DNA from 3 places in the Mesorhizobium sp. WSM4821 genome. Region 2 is predicted to be linked to each of the others. Evidence: predicted binding sites of a transcription regulator. Region 2 holds the regulator's gene; each other region holds the start of a gene.
What was found. Region 2 encodes PhoB, which activates phosphate uptake and scavenging genes when phosphate is short. Its sites were predicted from a motif close to TGTCATNNANCTGTCAT; they were not measured.
Positions count from the first base shown of each region.

Region 1: AC0NID_RS29865 (DUF4956 domain-containing protein) is a predicted target of PhoB. The motif match lies at 2,104-2,120, and genes of this name have one in related genera.
Region 3: phnF (phosphonate metabolism transcriptional regulator PhnF) is a predicted target of PhoB. The motif match lies at 1,136-1,152, and genes of this name have one in related genera.

Region 1 covers NZ_CM148371.1:6,110,161-6,113,434, reverse strand. The annotation lists gene AC0NID_RS29875 (esterase-like activity of phytase family protein) at 1-461, opposite strand, end outside; gene AC0NID_RS29870 (polyphosphate polymerase domain-containing protein) at 515-1,318, opposite strand; gene AC0NID_RS29865 (DUF4956 domain-containing protein) at 1,296-2,015, opposite strand; gene AC0NID_RS29860 (IS5 family transposase) at 2,620-3,274, opposite strand, start outside.
Region 2 covers NZ_CM148371.1:1,840,974-1,844,247, forward strand. The annotation lists gene pstA (phosphate ABC transporter permease PstA) at 1-107, shown strand, start outside; gene pstB (phosphate ABC transporter ATP-binding protein PstB) at 120-935, shown strand; gene phoU (phosphate signaling complex protein PhoU) at 969-1,676, shown strand; gene phoB (phosphate regulon transcriptional regulator PhoB) at 1,693-2,382, shown strand; gene AC0NID_RS08835 (ROK family protein) at 2,514-3,274, opposite strand, start outside.
Region 3 covers NZ_CM148371.1:2,175,408-2,178,681, forward strand. The annotation lists gene phnH (phosphonate C-P lyase system protein PhnH) at 1-596, opposite strand, end outside; gene phnG (phosphonate C-P lyase system protein PhnG) at 596-1,057, opposite strand; gene phnF (phosphonate metabolism transcriptional regulator PhnF) at 1,177-1,926, shown strand; gene AC0NID_RS10485 (zinc-binding alcohol dehydrogenase family protein) at 2,098-3,114, opposite strand; gene AC0NID_RS10490 (ABC transporter permease) at 3,179-3,274, opposite strand, start outside.

The sequences.
Region 1 (3,274 bases), 3.0 Mb from region 2:
TTCTTGCTGTACTGCTTCTCGTCAGCCAGTGGGCCAGGCAGCGCTATATCGTCGATCCGCTCGCCCCGTGGCGTGAAGCGGGCAATCGCAGGCCCGTCTTCAAACGCGATCAGCAACTCGGTATCGGACTGCTTGCCATTGTCACCATTGACAGTGGCAAGGCCCTCCGCATTGGTGGCAGCCTTCCCGGAGCCCGCGCCAGCCTTCGTTGCCAGCGGAGCAGAGAAGACCGATTGAATTTCTGCAATGCGCGACCCGTCCAGCCGAATGCGAAAGTGATGAAGGACACCGCCGTCGGAAACGGCGTAGAGAAGTTGCTCATCCTCATCCCAGGCCAAGCCGGAAAACTCCGCAATCTTGACGCCGTTTGCGCCCTCCGCAGGGATTTCCATGCTGTCCAAGGCTTCAAGGTTTGTCGCTGCGAGCGCATCCGACGTGGTCACGGCGGCTGCGGCAAGCATTATCGACGCCCGCGCAAGGCGGCTGAACATGCGGCGAATTCCGTTTCGATCATTCATGCGAACAACTCTCTTTGCGGCGCGGGCACGCTCCCGAGCTTGCGAAGGGCGGGAAGAAACTTGTTGTGCCGCGTTCCCTGATCGAGGATGGCGATGCCGGTGCAATATTTCGAGCAATGCTTGGTGGGATGCTGGTGCATTGCGCGCAGGATGCGATCGGCTATCCCGTTGGCATTGGCGGATTTCGTTTCAAGGATGAAGTGGTCGTCGTTGATCGCGTGCGACGAGCCGGGGGCAAAAAACCGCATTCCGCTGTCGATCGTCATCCGCTCGCCGCCTTCCTTCGCTACCAGCGTCATGCGGACATAGCGCATGTCGAGGACCCGTGAGAGCTCGTATGGGAATTCCTGGCGATACTGGTCGAGATAAACACCATTGACGTAGGCGAGTGCGGTCTCGTCGAGAATTCCGAACTTGCCGGCTTCGTAAGGCAGCCGTTTCTTGATCGTGGCGCCGCGCTTGTCCTTGAGCTTCACCTCAACGAAACAAAGCCCTGCATCGATATACTTCCGGATCCGGACTTTCGCGCGCTGGCGCCGGCCCTGATGGTGGTCGAAATAGCTGCGCCGGTCTGAATTATCGAAGTAGCAGGTTTCGTAGGTGAAAGCCCGGCGGCCCTTGATTTCCAGAATATCGAAGTGCCGTGCCAGTTCCGCGGCGGCGCGATGCAATATGTCCGCGCCAACGACATATTTGTTGTCCAGACGCTCCAGCATCTCTGCCTTGGAGTTGAGGATAGCGAGACTGATCGGGTCGAAAACCCGCTCCAGCCGGGCGTCAGTGTTTGCCGTAAAAGACATTGAGCCTCGCCATTTCCGTGATGTAGTCGAGTTGGAGAACCTGATAAGACAACACTGCGACCCCCAGCCGCTCCGAGAGTTCGGCGCGCATTGCTTCGGGGTCCGACAGCAGTGTCAGGTGGATTTTGTCGAGCGTCACCTTCGCTCCGCTGACTGATTGCAGCATCTTCGGATGATCGATGACGTAAGCGCCGACGAGCACGAACAGAACGATCATCGCCGCAAAAGGCAGCGTCGTTCCTTGCACAGAAGAGATGACTGCGATGGCGACGCTGCCGAAGAAGTAGGTCATCTCGGTTTTGCTGAGCGGCTCCGAGCGCAGTGTGAAAAGCGCCAGGATGGCAAACAGGCCAAAGCCCGCTGCAACGCTGAAATTCACCGAAGACAAGACAGTAAGCACTGCAAAAACGAAGATGTTGAACAACGCGGCCGCCGTCACCAGCTCCTTGTCCCGGTAGCGCCGGTAATACATGCCGAAGGTAAGAAGCGTCATTCCAATGAGGTTCAGCGCGAACCTGATCGCCTGAGCCGCCAGCGGGTCCTGAAGGGCTTGCGCGAAAAAGGAGTTCATCGCGTTTTCGCCATCGGCGCGGCCGGCGATGCTGCCGGGATAAGTGGAACGGGGTACATTTTCAGCTCCTGCTTCTCGTGACGCCATAAGCGGCGCTGAATTGACAACGGACAGTCCCGCCCCCATTCCTGTCGGAAAGTCAGAAACTGCGGAATGCGGCGGCGGCGTCGCTTGAGAGTTGGGATCAACGACCGGTCGGAACGCATTCGCAAGTGTGACAATCAGACGACAGTTTTATGAAGCTAGCCGGCTAAAGCTTCGCGGGAGTCTGGCTAGATTTTGGGGCACCTCGGGTTAGAGTTTAGCAAACTTCAGGTTAGAGTCTGGTAAGAGCCGGCGTCTGGATACCACGGACTAATGGCTGATCTGTCGGATTCCGACGGTGGGACGCTGCGATGCAAACGGTTTCGCGTCTCAACCGGAGGATCGGCAGCAATTCGAAAGCCTGGTCCCCTTTGTTGCGGCATTGTCTTCTCCCGCAAGAACGGCACGGGCTGCAGGGCAGAGGCCCCGGCGGTGACGAGCCGGACTAACGGGAATCCAGCGCCTGGTCCTAGACCACCAGCCAGGAACCAGCGCCATGCCCAATGCGGCCGTTACTTCCGTTGGTCTGGAAGGGGCGGAACTGCCCTCTCGAATGCAGCGGAAGACCGTTCGTCAGACGGACCATTGTCAAAGTCGGATAAAAAGGCAGTGTGGAATTGGTTCAATCGCGAAGTTAATGTGCTCGCTAGGGCGTGGACTCATAAGCGCGCAGCCATAGCCGGATTGATGCTAGCTTGATGAAGGCGAGATAGTTGGCAGCGAGCTTGTCATAGCGGGTGGCGATCCGCCGGCATTGCTTGATCTTGTTGGAGAAGCGATCGACCAGGTTACGCTCTCGGTAGAGGTATGGACTGAAGCAGATCGGCCCCTTGCGATTTCGTTTTGCAGGGATGTTTGCCCACGCACCTTTCTGACTCGCGAACTCCCTGATCCAGTCCGCATCATATCCGCGATCTGCGAGCAACGTCGTTCGGGGTTGCAATTCCGCCAGGAGAACCGAGCAAAGGCGATTGTCGTGTGCCTCGCCTGGCGTGAGGCCAAGGCGCACTGGCAGACCATCGGCGTCCACTACCGCGTGAATCTTGCTGGTAAGTCCGCCTCGTGAACGACCCATGTGTTGCTCGCGATTGTCCGCGATACAGGCACCGTGCTGGTGCACGCGCACAACCGACGTATCGATCATCTGCACCGCCGCGTCATGAGCCTTGGCGAGGGCGTCCATGATCTGATCCCAAACACCAGCCCGGCGCCAACGAACGAAGCGGTTGTAGCAGGTGGTATGAGGACCAAAGCTCTCCGGAAGATCGCGCCACGGCGCACCTGATCGCAAGACCCAGAAT
Region 2 (3,274 bases):
GGTTCCAGCAGAAGACTTCGGCGGCGATTTTGATCTTGCTGCTGTTTTTGGTCATCATGAATGCCATTGCGGTGATACTGCGCAGGCGCTTCGAGCGGCGCTGGTAAGGAGTAGAGGATATGAACATCATGACGGAAGCCAGCGTCGAACAGAAACTGGGTAGCGGGACCAACGAACCTTCGATCAAGATGAAGGGCGCAAAGGTCTCCGTTCATTACGGCGAGAAGCGAGCCCTGTTCGACGTGGATCTCGATGTCCGTGAAAACCAGGTGACGGCGTTGATCGGCCCATCGGGCTGCGGCAAGTCGACCTTTCTGCGCTGCCTGAACCGGATGAACGACACGATCCCGATCGCCCGGGTCACCGGCAAGATCACGCTCGACAGCGAGGATATCTACGACCCGAAAATCGACGTCGTCGAACTCAGGGCTCGCGTCGGCATGGTGTTCCAGAAGCCGAACCCGTTTCCGAAGTCGATCTACGAAAACGTCGCCTACGGTCCACGCATTCACGGCCTGGCTAGGAGTAAGGCGGAGTTGGACGGCATCGTCGAATCGAGCCTGAAGAAGGCCGGCCTGTTCAACGAGGTCAAGGATCGCCTGCTCGAGTCGGGCACTGGTCTCTCCGGCGGACAGCAGCAGCGCCTGTGCATCGCGCGCGCCATCGCGGTGTCGCCGGAGGTGATCCTGATGGACGAGCCGTGTTCGGCGCTTGATCCGATCGCCACCGCCCGCGTCGAGGAACTGATCGACGAACTGCGCCAGAACTACACGATCGTCATCGTCACTCATTCGATGCAGCAGGCAGCGCGCGTGTCGCAGCGCACGGCCATGTTCCACCTCGGCTATCTGGTCGAGGAGGGCGCGACCGACAAGATGTTCACCAATCCCGACGACAAACGCACCCAGGACTACATCACCGGCCGGTTCGGTTGAGCGGCGGCGAATTTCGAACACGAGGACAGTATCATGGGTGAACACACCGTCGCATCTTTCGACGAGGAATTGGAGCACATCGACCGGCTGCTCCGCGACATGGACGAGCTAGCCGCCGCGATGGTCGCGGCGTCAATCCGCGCGTTGCTAGCTTCGGACAATGCGATGGCGCAGCGCGTCGTCTCGGACGACACGATCATGGATGCGCGGCAGCGCGAACTCGACGATAGCGCGATCACGCTGATCGCCAAGCGGCAGCCGATGGCGCAGGATCTGCGTGCCGTGGTCGGCGCAATCCGCATGGCGGGCGATCTCGAGCGGATCGGCGACCTGGCCAAGAACATAGCCAAGCGGGTCAGCGCCGTCGGACAGAGCGCCACGCCACGCAATCTCTCGCACGGTATCGACGCCATGGCGGATCTCGTTCTCGAGCAGCTCCGCGGCGTGGTCGAGCACTATGTCTCGCGCAACGCCGACGCGTTGAAGGAACTGCGCGCCGCCGACGAGAGGATCGACGTGAAATACACGGCGGTGTTTCGCGAGCTCCTGACCTACATGATGGAGGATCCGCGTAACATAACCGCCTGCACGCACCTTCTATTCTGCGCCAAGAATCTCGAGCGTATCGGTGATCATGTCACCAACGTTGCCGAAAACGCCTACTATGTCGTGACCGGGAATCAATTGCCGGCGGACCGCCCGAAGCTCGACGAGACGACAATGTCGGCGCCGGCGACATGACAGGGGTAACCGGCCGATGATCGCGCCGCGCATCATGGTGGTGGAGGATGAAGAGCCTCTAGGCGTCCTCCTCCGCTACAATCTCGAATCCGAAGGCTATCAAGTCGAGGTGGTGACACGCGGCGACGAGGCCGAGATCCGGCTGCAGGAGAACGTGCCCGATCTTCTGGTGCTGGACTGGATGGTGCCGGCGATTTCCGGCATCGAGCTTTGCCGGCGTCTTCGGGTGCGTCCCGAAACCGAGCGGCTGCCGATCATCATGCTGACCGCCCGCGGGGAGGAGAGCGACCGGGTGCGCGGCCTTTCCACCGGAGCGGACGACTATCTGGTCAAGCCCTTCTCGACACCGGAATTCATGGCCAGGGTCAAGGCGCTGCTGCGTCGCGCCAAGCCGGAAGTGCTGTCCAGCGTTCTCAAGGTCGGCGACATCGTGCTCGATCGCGAATCGCACCGGGTCTATCGCAAGAAGAGTGAGATCCGGCTCGGACCGACCGAGTTCCGGCTGCTCGAATTCATGATGCGGCATCCCGGCCGCGTGTTCTCGCGCAGCCAGCTGCTCGACAATGTCTGGGGCGAGACGATCTACATCGACGAACGCACGGTGGACGTCCATGTCGGCCGGCTGCGCAAGGCGGTCAACAATGGTCGCATGCCTGATGTCATCCGCACCATCCGCGGTGCCGGCTACGCGATCAGGGAAGACTAGCTCCACGGCGCGAAGGTTCTGACAGTCGGATGTGCTGCGTTGGCGGATCGCATGTCTTGGCGGCTATCGAAAACGCCCATTGCTTCGCCCAGGGATGACGAAGTTGGGCCTCCCGCGCTCTTCGGTCAAACTCAAGCCACGTTCTTCCCCGCTGAGCCTCCTCTCGCCTGCACGCCCGGCGCGAAAATCTCCTGGTCGACGAAGCTTAGCGCCCGCATGGCGCAGCCTTCGCGGATCAGCGGCAGCTCGTTCGGCTCGGTGTCGAAGGAAATCGAACCCGAATGCTGGCCGCCGGCGGTCTGGGCGATGGCTTCGCGCAGGGCCGGCTCGATCAGGTCGAAAGCGGCGGCACTGGCGCCGACCATGGCGACCGGCGCCGGATCGATCAGTGCGAACAGGCTGCCGAGCCCAAAGCCGAGCGCTTCGCCGGCCTTGCGGTAGGCTTCGCGCTCCGGTCCGTCCGTCTCGCGCGCCCGGGCGGCGAGCGCCCGCATGTCGGCATCGCTGACATCGGCGACCGGCTCGGTGTTTTCGCTCAACTGCCTAGCGTTGCGCCAGATGGCGTAGTTGCCGGCATAGGCCTCGACGCAGCCGCGCCGCCCGCAGCGGCAGAGCGCGCCGCCCGGGCGATGGATCATGTGGCCGAATTCGCCGCCCGAGGAATGAGTGCCGGTGAACAGTTCGCCTTTCAGCACCAGCCCCATACCGATGCCGTGCGAGAGCAGGATGGCGATAAAATCGTCGCGGTAACGATCCGGGTCGCGCCAGCGCAGCGCCACGGCCATCATGTTGCAGTCGTTCTCCATGGTGGCCGGGATGCCGAACTGGTCTTCCAGAATGTCGGCGAAAGCGATGTTCGTCTGCGGCGTGATCGGCGACCACAGCATGGCTC
Region 3 (3,274 bases), 330 kb from region 2:
TTGATACGCGTCGTGCGCGGCAGGCAGGCGATGCTGTCGGCGGCGGCCAGGATGATGTCGGCGCCACGCGGGAAGCGCTGGTTGTTCTGCTTCCATTGCTCGACGAAATGACGCGGCATCCGCGCTGGCGCGATCGTCGCGGTCTTCTCGATGCCGGGGCCTTCAAGCAGCAAAGGCGTGCCCGACGTGAGATCGCTCACCTGCAGGATCAGCGTGGTCGAACGGTCGGGATAATCCTGGGTGCCTTGCGCAAAACCGTCGAGCGCCATCATCTCGGCGGGCGCGGCGATCAGCGCGAAATGCGCATCGGCGGGCGTGTTGGCGAGCGGCGCGCCGGTGTGGAAGCCAAGCCAAGCCTTCACCGCTGCCGGGGCCTGCAAGACAGGGTCGAGCCAGAGCGGCGTGTCGTTGTCGCACAGTGCCAGCGCGATGGCGCCCGCGGTGGCCGACAGCGGCGTTGGCGGGCGGGCAAAGACCGGCAGGGGCTGCAGGGTGCCCGGTCGCGCCATCGCGTCCATCACGGCGCGGAACACCGTCTGCGCGTTGAACACCGGATCGGCGAAGCCGCCCTCGATCGCTTGGGTGGCGATATCCATCAGTCTTCTCCGCGTACCATTGTGAAGAAATCGACCTTCGTTGCCGCCGTCTCGGCGCGCCGCCGTTCACGCGCGCAGGCTTGTGCCGCCCGAAGGGGCGCGATGAGTTTGGTCTCGACCTCGCTGCGATGGTTGGGATCCTGCCAGAGCGCGTCGGCGATTGCCGCCAGCCGTGCCTTTTGCTTGTCGCGGCCGTGCGCGTAGCAGTGGCCGACCTGCCCGGATGCCAGCCGGACGGTGGCGCGGGTGACCGTTGCTTCGCCGACGTTGAACGGCGCGCCGCCGCCGCCGATGCGGCCACGCACGGTGACCAGGCCGGTTTCGGGTCCGCGCAGGAGTTCCGCTTCCGAAGGCAGGCCGGCTTCATTCCAGAGGCGGACGATGTCGTCGCCGCTCGATTGCGCCAGCGTCGCCATGACGGCCTTGCGCTCAGCCTGATCGCGCGCTTCCTGTCCTCTCATGGCCCTTCCTTCTTGCTGAAAATTTGTCTATTGATTTAGACAATTATACAAATTACACCTATTCCCTAATGCGAGTCCATGACGGATGCATGACAGGGACGAAAGGTTCGGGGCAACGAATGATCGGACGGCAGATGGCCAGCAGCCTGGAGCGGCGCACCGGCGTCTCGCTGTGGCGGCAGATCGCCGACCAGATCCTGCATTCGATCGCCGTCGGCGAGTTTGCCGAGAATGCCGCGCTGCCGCCGGAAATCGCACTGGCAGAGCGCTATGGCGTCAACCGCCATACGGTGCGCGCCGCGATCGCCGCATTGGTGCAGGAGGGGGTGCTTCGCGCCGAGCAGGGGCGCGGCACCTTCGTGCTGTCGCGCAAGCGGCTGTCCTATCCGATCGGCGCCCGCACGCGCTTTTCGGCGGGCCTGCAAGGGCAGGCATCCGAGCGCCGCAGCGTGCTGCTCGAGTCGGCGATCGAACCGGCCAACCGTCGTGTCGCGGACAGCCTGGGCCTTGCGAGGGGGGCTGACGTGGTACGCTTGGAAATGCGCGGCGAAGCCGATGGACAGCCGGTCTCGCGCGCCACCGCCTGGTTCGAGGCCAGGCGTTTTTCCGGCATCGAGGCGGCCATGGCGGAAACCGGATCGATCACCGCCTCGCTCCAGCGCTTCGGTGTCAGCGATTATCTCAGGCAATCGACTGTGCTGTCGGCGCGCCATGCTGATGCCGCCGATCTCGCCGACCTCGATCTGCAACCCGGCGCCATCGTGCTGGTCACGGTCGCCGTCAACGTCACGCCGGACGGACAGCCGATCCAGTTCGCCGAAACGCGGTTTCCGGCTGAGCGGGTCGAGTTCAAATTGTCGGCGCTTTAAGTTGCGTTGATATTCAGCTGAGGCCGGCCTGCAAATGGCGGCTTCCTGCGCTTCCGGTACTCACGTACCCAAACGTACGCTCCGTTCCGGTTCTCGGAATCCACCATTTTCGACTCGGCCTGACCTGAATCTCAACGCACCTTTAGGACAATCGCTGGAGCGTGTCCGGCCTCACCCGACCTGGATGACGGCTTTGATCAGGCCGGATTTCTCATGCACCCAGCGGGCGAGGTCGCGCGGTGTGTCGCCAAGCGTCGTGCGATGGGTGACGAGCTTTGCCAGTGGCACCGCACCGTCGCGGATCGAGGCGGCGACATGGTCGAAGTCGGCACGCAGCGCGTTGCGGCTGCCTACAAGCGTCATTTCGCGCTTGTGGAATTCGGGGTCGGAAAAGGCGATGTCGTCCTTGACGACGCTGACCAGGACGAGCGTCCCGCCATGCGCGACATGGGCGAAGGCCGACTGCACGGACCGGGTGTTGCCGGTGGCGTCGAAGACCACGTCAAAACCTTCGCCGCCGGCTGCCTCCCGCACGAGGTCGATTGCTGTCGCCCGTGAACCGTCGAGGGTCGCGAAGCCGAGTTCACTTGCGGCGAAGCCGAGCCTCTCGGCGCTCATGTCGAGCAGCGTCGTGTCGAGACCGGCGATGCGCGCAAACAGCGCCGTTCCGAGGCCGATCGGCCCGGCGCCGATGACCAGCGTGCGCGCGCCGGGATCAGCCAGCGAGCGCCGCACGGCATGGGCGCCGATCGCCAGGAACTCGACGGCGGCGGCATCCGCCAGCGACAGGCCGTTGGCCGGATAGAGATTTTGCGCCGGTACCAGGATTTTCTCACACATGGCGCCGTCGCGATGGACGCCGAGCACTTCGATCCTGACGCAGCAATTCGGCTTGCCTTGCCGGCAGGCGATGCATTTGCCGCAGGCGAGATAGGGGTTGATGATCACCGGCTCGCCGATTGTGAGATCGACACCGTCGCCAACCTCCATCACGGTGCCGGAAACCTCGTGGCCCATGATGCGGGGATAGGCGAGGAACGGGTGCTTGCCTTCGAAGATGTGATAGTCGGTGCCGCAAATGCCGACATGGCTGACCGCGACCAGCGCCCAGCCGGACGGTGGCGCGCCGGGAGCGGCACGGTCTTCGAGAACAAGGTCGCCGGGAGAGCGGCAGACGATGGCTTTCATGCTTCTATCCAGTCGGTTCGTGGCGCCACCGGCTGTCGCCGAGGCCGGTGGCCTTGGATGGGGTCTATTTGCCGCGGCGGCGCAATCCGTCGAAATAAACGATGACGATGATCAGCGCGCCGGTAATGATGCGTTGCCAGAAGGCGTTGACGTTCAGCAG